3 regions of the Paenarthrobacter sp. TE3676 genome follow, and region 3 is predicted to be linked to each of the others. Evidence: riboswitches for the same ligand, from Rfam matches in the RefSeq annotation. Region 3 holds a riboswitch; each other region holds the start of a gene.

Region 1 (3,190 bases), on a different contig from region 3:
ATCAAGACCGTGGGAATCTTCTTCCTCATGCTCCCCTTCGCCCTGAACGCCGCAGGTGGCCTCGATGGCATCCGAGCCCGCGTCGATGAGAGCTTCTTCGACATCGGCGGCATCGGCCTCCAGACGATCATCACCTACTTCGTCGTGTACACACTGGGCCTCCTGATCGGCCAGGACATCTGGCAGCGCGTGTTCACCGCCAAGAACCCCACAGTTGCCCGCTGGGGCGGCGCTACCGCCGGCGTCTACTGCATCCTCTACGGCTTCGCAGGTGCCCTGATCGGCATGGCCGCCAGCGTTGCCCTCTCCGGCATCGAAATCGCTGCCAAGGACGACGTCTACGCAGAGGTCGCTACCCGGCTCCTGCCCATCGGCATCGGCGGCTTGGTGCTTGCCGCAGCTGTGGCCGCCATGATGTCCACGGCGTCAGGCGCACTGATTGCTGCTGCAACCGTTGCCCGCGCCGACGTAATGCCTTTCGTTGCCAGCTGGTTTGGCAAGAAGGTGGACACCTCCGACTCCGATAACCCTGAGCACGACGTCAAGGCCAACCGTTACTGGGTACTCGGCCTGGGGATCGTCGCAATCATCATCGCCATCTCCACCAAGGATGTGGTGGCCGCACTGACCATTGCCTACGACATCCTGGTTGGCGGCCTCCTCGTGGCCATCATTGGCGGCTTGGTGTGGAAGCGTGGAACGGGCATCGCCGCAGCATGGTCCATGGCGGCCGGTTCAGTGGTAACCCTCGGAACCATGATCATCCTTGAGATCAACGCCGAAGTTCCCCTCGATGGCATCTACGCCAACGAGCCCATCTACTTCGGTTTGATCGCCTCGGCTTTGGTGTACGTAGTGATCTCGCTTGCCAGCAAGCCCACGGATCCGGCAGTCATGAAGGCCTGGACGGATCGCGTTGCCGGTACCCGCGTGGCCGAAGAAGAGCTCACCACCCCCGCTTCCTAGGCGGGCACAAAGAACTAGGCAAGGTTCAGGAAACAAGTAAAGTTCGACGGCGGCGCCTCCCCTTTTTGGGGCGGCGCCGCCGTTGCGCTATGTCCGGGAACCACCCGCTGGAAGGCCCGCTCTACACGCCAAAACCACCCCAAAGAGCGCAAAGCAGGCCCCACAACACACCAAGGCCCACAACACGCGCCCACCCCTTGGAAGGCCCGCTCTGCACGCCAAACCCACCCATAGTGAGCAGAGCAGGCCCATCAACACACCCCACAGCGGGTGGCCGAACACCAATGCGGTAGGGTGGTCCCAGCTTCAAGAGATGTGGTGCCAAGCTCCGACTGGCCACACACCAACCCCATGTTCACGGGTGGTTCGGATGAGGAAGCGGCCCGTCCCGGACCAGAGACAACCGAGCGGGCAAGAGCACTCCCCCAAGGAGCAGTCCCTTGCCGTACCAAGGCGATACCACCCCGGTAAACACCACAGCACCCAGTACCCCGGCCGGAACGGCCACCCCCACGGTCGCGGTGATCCCCGCCGTCGACCTCTTCCTGGGCACGGTGACCATCACTGCCAATGCTGGAACCGAGCAGTTCAGACATGACCAACCGCAACTCATCGCGCAGGCGTTGGCCCAAGCCGTCCGGCCAACGCACTGGTGTGAGTCGTCCAAGACACTAACGGTGACTGTTGCGGCCGTCGGAAAACGGGCGGGCGTCAAACGTCACTTCACACTAGGGCACGGGAAACAGACCTAAGCTTCCTCGTCTTCCTCGCGGAACTCTTCGGTTTCGTCTATGGGGACAACGCGTTCGTCGTCCTCGGGGGCGTCCACTTCCTCTACCCAGGGTTCGTCCACTTCCTGGTCTTCGGCGTAGTCGTAGGCCGGGTCGGACTCAATGGTTGTCCGTTCCGGGTAGTTGGCGTGTGATTCGGTGGTGTTCATGGTGCAACCTCCGTCTCGTGGGCCTGTTCTGGTGGGCGGTTCAGCCCGTTGACCCGAATGCAGGAATCCAGTGGCGGAAGGGCCCCGCCCCTGTCCTTCCATCTGAGCACCGGCACAGTCGAGGGTCAAGGAAATTACGGTGCACCGAACATTCCAGTTAAGGAATACCAGCCAAAAATCCGCGCGGATAAGCGGTAGTGTGGGGCGTGCAATGGGGCCGCAACTACCCCACCAAGCACAGGAGACAAAGTGCAGATGCACCAGGAATCCCACAGTTCGTCGAGCTCCGCTCCGGACCCCACCCCCGAACCGGCAACCGCCGAAAACGCCGGCACGCAACCCGCGCCGCCCTCGCACGCTGACATCCGCCGGTGGCGGCAGTACCTGGCCGATGAGCGTGCCGAGGCCGCCGTCTACCGCGAACTGGCCCAGCGACGTGACGGCGAAGAACGCCAAATCCTGCTCGCCCTGGCCGAAGCCGAAGGCAGGCACGAAGCCCACTGGCTCAAGCTCCTTGGCGAGCATGCCGGTATGCCCAAGGCAGCTTCCACCCGCAGCCAGTTCCTGGGCTTCCTGGCCCGCAACTTCGGTTCAGTGTTCGTCCTCGCTCTGGCACAGCGCGCCGAAGGCCGTTCCCCGTACGGCACCGAACCTGCCGCGACGCCTGCCATGGTGGCCGATGAACAAATCCACGAAGAAGTAGTCCGCGGCTTGGCCACACGCGGACGCAACCGGCTCTCCGGAACCTTCCGCGCGGCCGTTTTCGGCGCCAACGACGGTTTGGTCAGCAACCTTTCCCTGGTCATGGGCATGGCCGCAACCGGCGTGCCCAGCCCCGTGGTGCTCATGAGTGGCGTCGCGGGTCTCCTTGCCGGGGCCCTCTCCATGGGTGCGGGCGAATACGTCTCGGTCCGCTCGCAGCGGGAGCTCCTTAACGCGACCCTTCCCACGCAGGCCACTCTGACCGCGGCACCGTCATTGGACATCGAGCACAACGAGCTGGTCCTGGTGTACTTGGCCCGTGGCATGACGCGTGAAGCCGCGGAGCATCGTGCTGCCGAGCGCATGGGATTGTTCAGCTGCGACTGCGATCCCAGCCTTTCCTTGCAGCCGGAGAAGCCACCCACTGACGATCATGAATCCGTCGGTTCGGCGTGGGGTGCAGCGATGTCCAGCTTCTGCTTCTTCGCTTCGGGCGCCATTGTGCCCATCCTGCCGTTCATTTTCGGCATGACGGGCATCGCCGCCTTGCTGGTGGCCGGCGTTCTGGTGGGTATCGCGCTC
Region 2 (3,190 bases), on a different contig from region 3:
CTATGAATTTACCGCAGTGTTCCCGGTCCGCAGTGTTCCTAGTCAACAGTGCAGGGAGCTGCGCCCGCAGTGCCGGGAGTGTTCGGGGCCCATTCGGGGTAGCTGCGATGGTCATTTGCAGGAACCCAACGGCCCTCGTCCACCACGTAGTCCCAGCCCAGTCCGTCGCGCTTGAGTCCTTCGATGCCTGCAAGCAGCCTTGTGGCGTCCTCCAACCGGGAGCCGACGCCGAAGCTGGCGCGCAGGGATCCGGAGGGGAGCCCGAGGCGTTTGAGGAGCGGGTGGGCGCAGAACCGGCCATCACGGAGGCCAACCCCGTGCTCGGCCGCCAGGTAGGCCGCAACCAGTCCGGCGTCGAATCCTTCTACGGAGAAGTTGACCACACCGATGGTGTCCAGGGAGTCAGCGAAGATCTTGTGGACGGTCACGCCATCGATGGCCTCCAGGCCCTGCACCAGGTACGAGCGGATGGCGGACTCGTGGGCGTGCCACGCGTCCTGATCGAGCCCTGCGAGGACTTGGGTGGCGCGGGCAAGTGTCGCGGCGCCCAGCACGTTGGGTGAGCCGCCCTCGTGGCGCGCCGGGCCCGCGGCCCAGCTCACTGAGTCCAGGCGCGCTTCACGTACCGCGCCGCCTCCGGCCAGGTGCGGTATGCCGGCGTCGAGCCAGTCCGGACGACCCACCACCACACCCACGCCGAAGGGGGCATAAAGCTTGTGTCCGGAGAAGACGATGTAGTCAACGTCCGCCTCGGTGATGTTGATCCGGCGATGAGGTGCGAGCTGCGCAGCGTCCACCACGATCCTTGCGCCGTATTCGTGGGCAAGCGAAGCAAGGCGGGCGATGGGAAGAATTTCCCCCGTCACGTTCGAGGCGCCGGTAACAGCCAGCAGGCTGACCCCGCCCTGGGCAAGTTCGGCCTTGAGCTTGTCCACCGTTTCGGCCAGGGTTGGTGCCGCGACGACGCTGCGGTGGGGGACTCCCTGCCACGGAAGCAAGTTGGCGTGGTGCTCGATGTCCAAGTACAGGACCTCGCCCGCAAATTGGCCATCCACCTGCGGGAGGCATCCGGCCAGGAGGTTCAACGAGTCAGTGGTGTTCCGTGTGAAGATCACTGAGTCATCGGCACGCCCGCCGACGAAATCACGGACGATGTTCCGCGAGTTCTCGTACACCGACGTGCTGATTTGCGAGGCGTACCCGGCGCCCCGGTGAACGCTGGCGTAGTAGGGCAGGACCTCGTTGAGGTAGGCCGAAACGATGGTCAGGGCCGGGGCCGATGCGCCGTAGTCCAAGTTTGCGTAGCGGACGTGGCCACCCTGAATCAGGGGAGCCTGAAGCTCAGCGCCAGTGACCGCCGCAAGCGGACGCACAGCGGTTGTCGTCTCTGCTGTGGATTCTTCAACAAAGGACGGAATGGTGTTGGAGTTGAACGTGACAGTGCTCATGGAACCTCACTCAAGAGGGACCCCCATAGGGGGATCCGCGCTTGCCGCATCCGTTCCGGACCGGCCGGGTCGTCACCCGGGGCACCCCACCGCGAATGGAGGGTTGCCGGCCAGCAAACCGGGGTTTAGCGCTGGCACTCGTGACCTGTAAAAAAGGCTAAGGCACGTCCGGGGAGGCTTCCAAAGCCGCTCCCTTTTGTTAAGCCCTTTGTTACGTCGAATGCGAAATCCCTTCTTCGCCGAATAAAAAACGGCGGAGACCCTCTGTGGGGGCCATCCGCCGTCGAAAATTCCGCCTGCTGCTTGGTTGGCCAGGCGTGGATAGGTTTAGAGAAGGTCGTCCAATCCGGGGTTGAGGCGCTTGAGGACCTCGGAGTGCAGGATCGAGTTGGTGGCCAGGGCGTTACCGCCAAACGGACCGTCTTCGCCTTCCAAGGACGTGAAACGGCCGCCTGCCTCGGTGACGATCGGGACGAGTGCTGCCATGTCGTAGAGGTTCAGTTCAGGCTCGCAGGCGATATCCACTGCCCCCTCGGCCACGAGGCAATACGACCAGAAATCACCATAGGCGCGTGTCCGCCAGATGTCTTCCGTCAGCCCCAGGAATTCATCCAGGTTGCCGCGTTCCTTCCACCCCGAAAGGCTGGAATATGACATGGAGGCGTCGGCCAGGCGGGAAACGTTGGACACCTTGAGCCGCGTTGCCGAGGCCAGGGAGCGGCCCATGTAGGCGCCCATGTCCTTCGCAGCCCACCATCGCTTGCCTAGTGCAGGCGCACTTACTACGCCCACCACAGGTTCCCCCTCATCCACGAGGGCGATCAACGTTGCCCACACCGGGACACCGCGGACAAAGTTCTTGGTCCCGTCGATGGGGTCTATGATCCAGCGACGTGAACCGTGACCGCTGCTGCCGAACTCCTCGCCCAGGACCGCGTCCCGCGGACGGGAGCGGGACAGTTGACCGCGGATTGCTTCCTCTGCGGCCTTGTCAGCGTCAGTGACAGGTGTGAGGTCGGGCTTGGTTTCGATCTGCAGGTCCAGTGCCTTGAAGCGATCCATGGTCTGGGCGTCGACTGAATCGGCGAGGACGTGGGCCAGGCGCAGGTCATCGTTGTAGGTGGAAACGGGATGGGTCATGCCACCAAACTATCCTGAATCGTTCGCTGCATTGGGGACGTGAAGCAGACAACGAATCAGTTGACGGTGCCCAGTTCCTTGGTCTCTTTCGCTTCGAGCCTTGGGTCTGCACCCAGCAATCGGCGCAAGGAGGCCAACCGGGCCACTCCCGATGGCCCGGCATGGCCATCGTTTACCCATGCATCCAGCCCGCAATTGGTGGCTGTGGCACCGTGCTTGCAGCCGCGGTCGCAGGTCTCGGTGCCGGGCTCAAGGTCCGGGAACGAGTGCAGTATCCGGTCCGGATCCACATGCGCCAAGCCGAAGGAGCGGATTCCGGGAGTATCGATGATCCAGCTGCCGGACGGTGCATCATCCAGCTTCAACGCCAAAGCCGAGGATGATGTGTGCCTGCCACGGCCCGTCACCGCGTTGACGCCCCCAGTGGCGCGCTCTGCACCTGTCAGCGCGTTGACCATGGTGGATTTGCCAACGCCGGAGTGACCGAGCATGACGGTGACTTTTCCACCCAGGTGCGAGCGGAGTTGGGATACGGCGACCTTGTCCAGCCGGGCTGATAGTCCGTCATCGGAACGGGCATCGATGCCGCCGGCCTCGGAGTC
Region 3 (3,190 bases):
CGGGTGTGCTGCTGGCGGTGGTCGGCTCGTGCGTCGCAACGGCCGTTTGGAGCCTCAACGACGACGTCAAGGTCACCGGAGTCCTGCCGCAGGGCCTCCCGATGCCCGCGCTCGGCGGCATTGGCTGGGCGGACGCACTCACCCTGCTTCCCGCTGCGGCAGGGATCGCCCTCATGGCGTTCGCGGACACCGGCGTCCTGTCCCAAACATTGGCAGCCAAGGAAGGCAAGAAGGTTTCCGGCAACAGGGAAATGGCAGCACTTGGGGCAGCCAATGCTGCCACGGGCCTGCTGGGCGGATTCCCCATCTCCGGCAGTACATCGAGGACCCCTGTGGCTGTGGACGCTGGTGCCAAGTCCCAGATGACCGGCGTGGTGGGTTCGGTGCTGGTGCTTGCTTTCATGCTGCTGGCTCCAGGGGTGACCGAGTACCTGCCGTCCGCCACCTTGGCCGCCGTCGTGATTGCCGCAGCGATAGCCCTGGCGGACCCGGCCGGCGTCCGGCGCCTGTTGAAGCTGAGCCGGAGCGAATCCGTAGTGATGTTGGCTGCGTTCCTGGGCGTCCTTACGGTGGGTGTGCTCCAAGGAATTGTGGTGGCCATAGCCTTGGCACTCTTGGACTTCGTGCGGCGGGCCTGGGATCCATACCGAACAGAACTCGGTGCCGAAGAAGGGCTCCCTGGGTACCACGATCTTGAACGACACCCCAACGGCGCACGCATCCCCGGGCTCCTGATCCTCCGTTTCGATGCACCGCTGTTCTTCGGCAACGGGCAGGTTCTTGCAAGCTTTGTCCGGGAACAACTGGACGAAGCTTCGGATAATATCTCCCACGTCATCCTGGCGGCGGAACCCATCACAGGCATCGACACCACGGCCTTGGACGATCTCGTCACGCTGGATGAATGGTTGGCCCGTCACGGCGTGGATCTGGTGTTCGCCGAACTCAAAGGACCTGTGAAGGACAAGCTGATCCGCCTCGGAACGGCAGCACGTTTCACGCCGGACCACTTCTTTCCTACAGTCGGCGCCGCCGTCCGCACGCTCAGGGACGAAGAGTGAAACGGCCGCCGATTACGCAACATGACGGCCGCCCCACCACTCGCAAGTGCGGCCGGATGCCCGTGGATGTTACGTTTTTCTTGAGTAATGAGTACCAGCGCAAAGCCCTGACTTGCTGGTCGGCAACCCTCTCTCCGGCGGGGTGCCTCAGGTGACTACTCGGCGTATCGACAATTCGTACTGCAAGCGTGACTGAGGAGCACCAGCTATGCCTGAACCCACTGAAGAAAAACTCTCCTACCGCCTGGTGACAGGCCCGGACACCCGCGACTTCTGCGAGCGCATCCACAATGCCCTCGCCGAAGGTTATGTCCTCCACGGGAGCCCGGCAGCAACATTCAACGGCACGGACGTCATCGTTGCCCAAGCCGTTGTCCTGCCGACCGCGATCGCCACAGCGGATGCCGCAGTGGCCAATGCCGTTGACCAGTTGGAGAACTACGACGACGAAGAAGCTTTCGAGGGCCACGCATGAGCTACGCAGGTGACCTGACCCCGCACGACGCGTGGGCCAAACTCCAAGAAGGCGCCATCCTGGTTGACGTCCGGACCGAGGGCGAATGGGCCCACATTGGAATCCCCGACACCAAAGCTACCGAGAACGACCCCCTGTTCATCCAGTGGAACTTGGCCGGCGGAATTCCGAACTCCCGCTTTATTGAAGACCTTCAGCAACAGGCTCCCGAAGACGACGGCGTTGAGCTCGTCTTCCTATGCCGTTCCGGGCAACGCTCCATCTCGGCGGCCATCGCCGCAACCCAGGCCGGCTTCACTGCCTACAACGTCCTGGAGGGCTTCGAAGGCGAACCGGACCGCTACGGTGAGCGCACCGTCAACGGTTGGAAGAACCGTGGCCTGCCGACGAATCTGGGGACCGAGTAAGTGACTTTTAATCCCGACGCCGCCGGCTGGAGCCCTGACACCCAGGCCGTCCGCGGTGGCCTTGACCGCACCAACTTCCAGGAAACGTCCGAACCCGTTTTCCTGAACTCAGGCTTCGTTTACGAATCCGCTGCCGCCGCCGAACGTGCCTTCACCGGCGAGGACGAACGATTCGTCTACTCCCGTTACGGCAACCCGTCCGTGGCCACGTTCCAGGAGCGGCTGCGGCTGCTCGAAGGAACCGAGGCGTGCTTCGCGACGGCGTCCGGCATGTCTGCAGTCTTCACCGCCCTGGGTGCCTTGCTGGCTGCCGGTGACCGTGTGGTTGCTGCCCGCTCGCTGTTCGGCTCCTGCTTCGTGATCCTCAACGAGATCCTTCCCCGGTGGGGCGTGGAGACGGTCTTTGTTGACGGACCCGACCTTGAGCAGTGGCGCGAAGCCCTGTCCGAGCCCACCACCGCGGTGTTCTTCGAGTCACCGTCCAACCCCATGCAGGAGATCGTCGACATCGCTGCCGTCAGCGAACTGGCCCATGCCGCCGGGGCGACTGTCGTCGTCGACAATGTCTTTGCCACTCCCCTGCTGCAGCGCTGTGGTGAGCTGGGTGCAGACGTGATCGTGTACTCCGGGACCAAGCACATCGACGGCCAGGGACGAGTCCTTGGCGGCGCGATCCTGGGCACCAAGGAATTCATCGATGGTCCGGTCAAGCAGCTCATGCGGCACACTGGCCCGTCGCTTTCGGCGTTCAATGCCTGGGTGCTGACCAAGGGCTTGGAGACTATCGGACTGCGAGTGAATCACAGCTCCGCTTCTGCTCTGAAGATCGCAGAGTGGCTCGAGCAGCAACCCGCCATCAGCTGGGTCAAGTACCCGCTGTTGAAGTCCCACCCTCAGTACGAGCTCGCTGCGAAGCAGATGAAGGCCGGCGGTACTGTGCTGACGTTCGAGCTGCTTCCTTCGGCCGGGCGTACAGCCAAAGACGCTGCGTTTGCCTTGCTCGATGGCCTCCGTGTCATCGATATCTCCAACAACCTTGGCGATTCCAAGTCCCTCATCACGCACCCGGCAACCACCACCCACCGGGCCATGGGGCCTGAGGGCCGTGCGGCCATCGGGCTCTCCGATGGTGTGGTTCGCCTGTCTGTCGGGCTTGAAGACGTGGACGACCTCATCCTGGATCTGGAGAAGGCACTCAAACAGGTCTAACCTTGCTGCCATGAGCGGGAACCATCCCTATCGCCGTG

The links. Region 3 has a riboswitch for S-adenosylmethionine ahead of ACZ881_RS15990 (DUF1737 domain-containing protein). Riboswitches for the same ligand answer to the same signal wherever they lie in the genome.
Region 1: linked by a shared signal. The riboswitch ahead of ACZ881_RS14330 (hypothetical protein) and the one ahead of ACZ881_RS15990 (DUF1737 domain-containing protein) in region 3 are both predicted to bind S-adenosylmethionine.
Region 2: linked by a shared signal. The riboswitch ahead of ACZ881_RS01075 (aminotransferase class V-fold PLP-dependent enzyme) and the one ahead of ACZ881_RS15990 (DUF1737 domain-containing protein) in region 3 are both predicted to bind S-adenosylmethionine.

The regions. Positions count from the first base shown of each region.
Region 1 is NZ_JBWBQU010000005.1:333,647-336,836, forward strand. It holds gene ACZ881_RS14325 (sodium:solute symporter family protein) at 1-966, shown strand, start outside; SAM riboswitch class IV at 1,271-1,390, shown strand; gene ACZ881_RS14330 (hypothetical protein) at 1,407-1,718, shown strand; gene ACZ881_RS14335 (hypothetical protein) at 1,715-1,906, opposite strand; gene ACZ881_RS14340 (VIT1/CCC1 transporter family protein) at 2,162-3,190, shown strand, end outside.
Region 2 is NZ_JBWBQU010000001.1:205,724-208,913, forward strand. It holds gene ACZ881_RS01075 (aminotransferase class V-fold PLP-dependent enzyme) at 39-1,448, opposite strand; SAM riboswitch class IV at 1,481-1,594, opposite strand; gene hisN (histidinol-phosphatase) at 1,776-2,588, opposite strand; gene rsgA (ribosome small subunit-dependent GTPase A) at 2,645-3,190, opposite strand, start outside.
Region 3 is NZ_JBWBQU010000006.1:270,723-273,912, forward strand. It holds gene ACZ881_RS15985 (SulP family inorganic anion transporter) at 1-1,061, shown strand, start outside; SAM riboswitch class IV at 1,145-1,256, shown strand; gene ACZ881_RS15990 (DUF1737 domain-containing protein) at 1,270-1,536, shown strand; gene ACZ881_RS15995 (rhodanese-like domain-containing protein) at 1,533-1,943, shown strand; gene ACZ881_RS16000 (O-succinylhomoserine sulfhydrylase) at 1,944-3,152, shown strand; gene ACZ881_RS16005 (hypothetical protein) at 3,163-3,190, shown strand, end outside.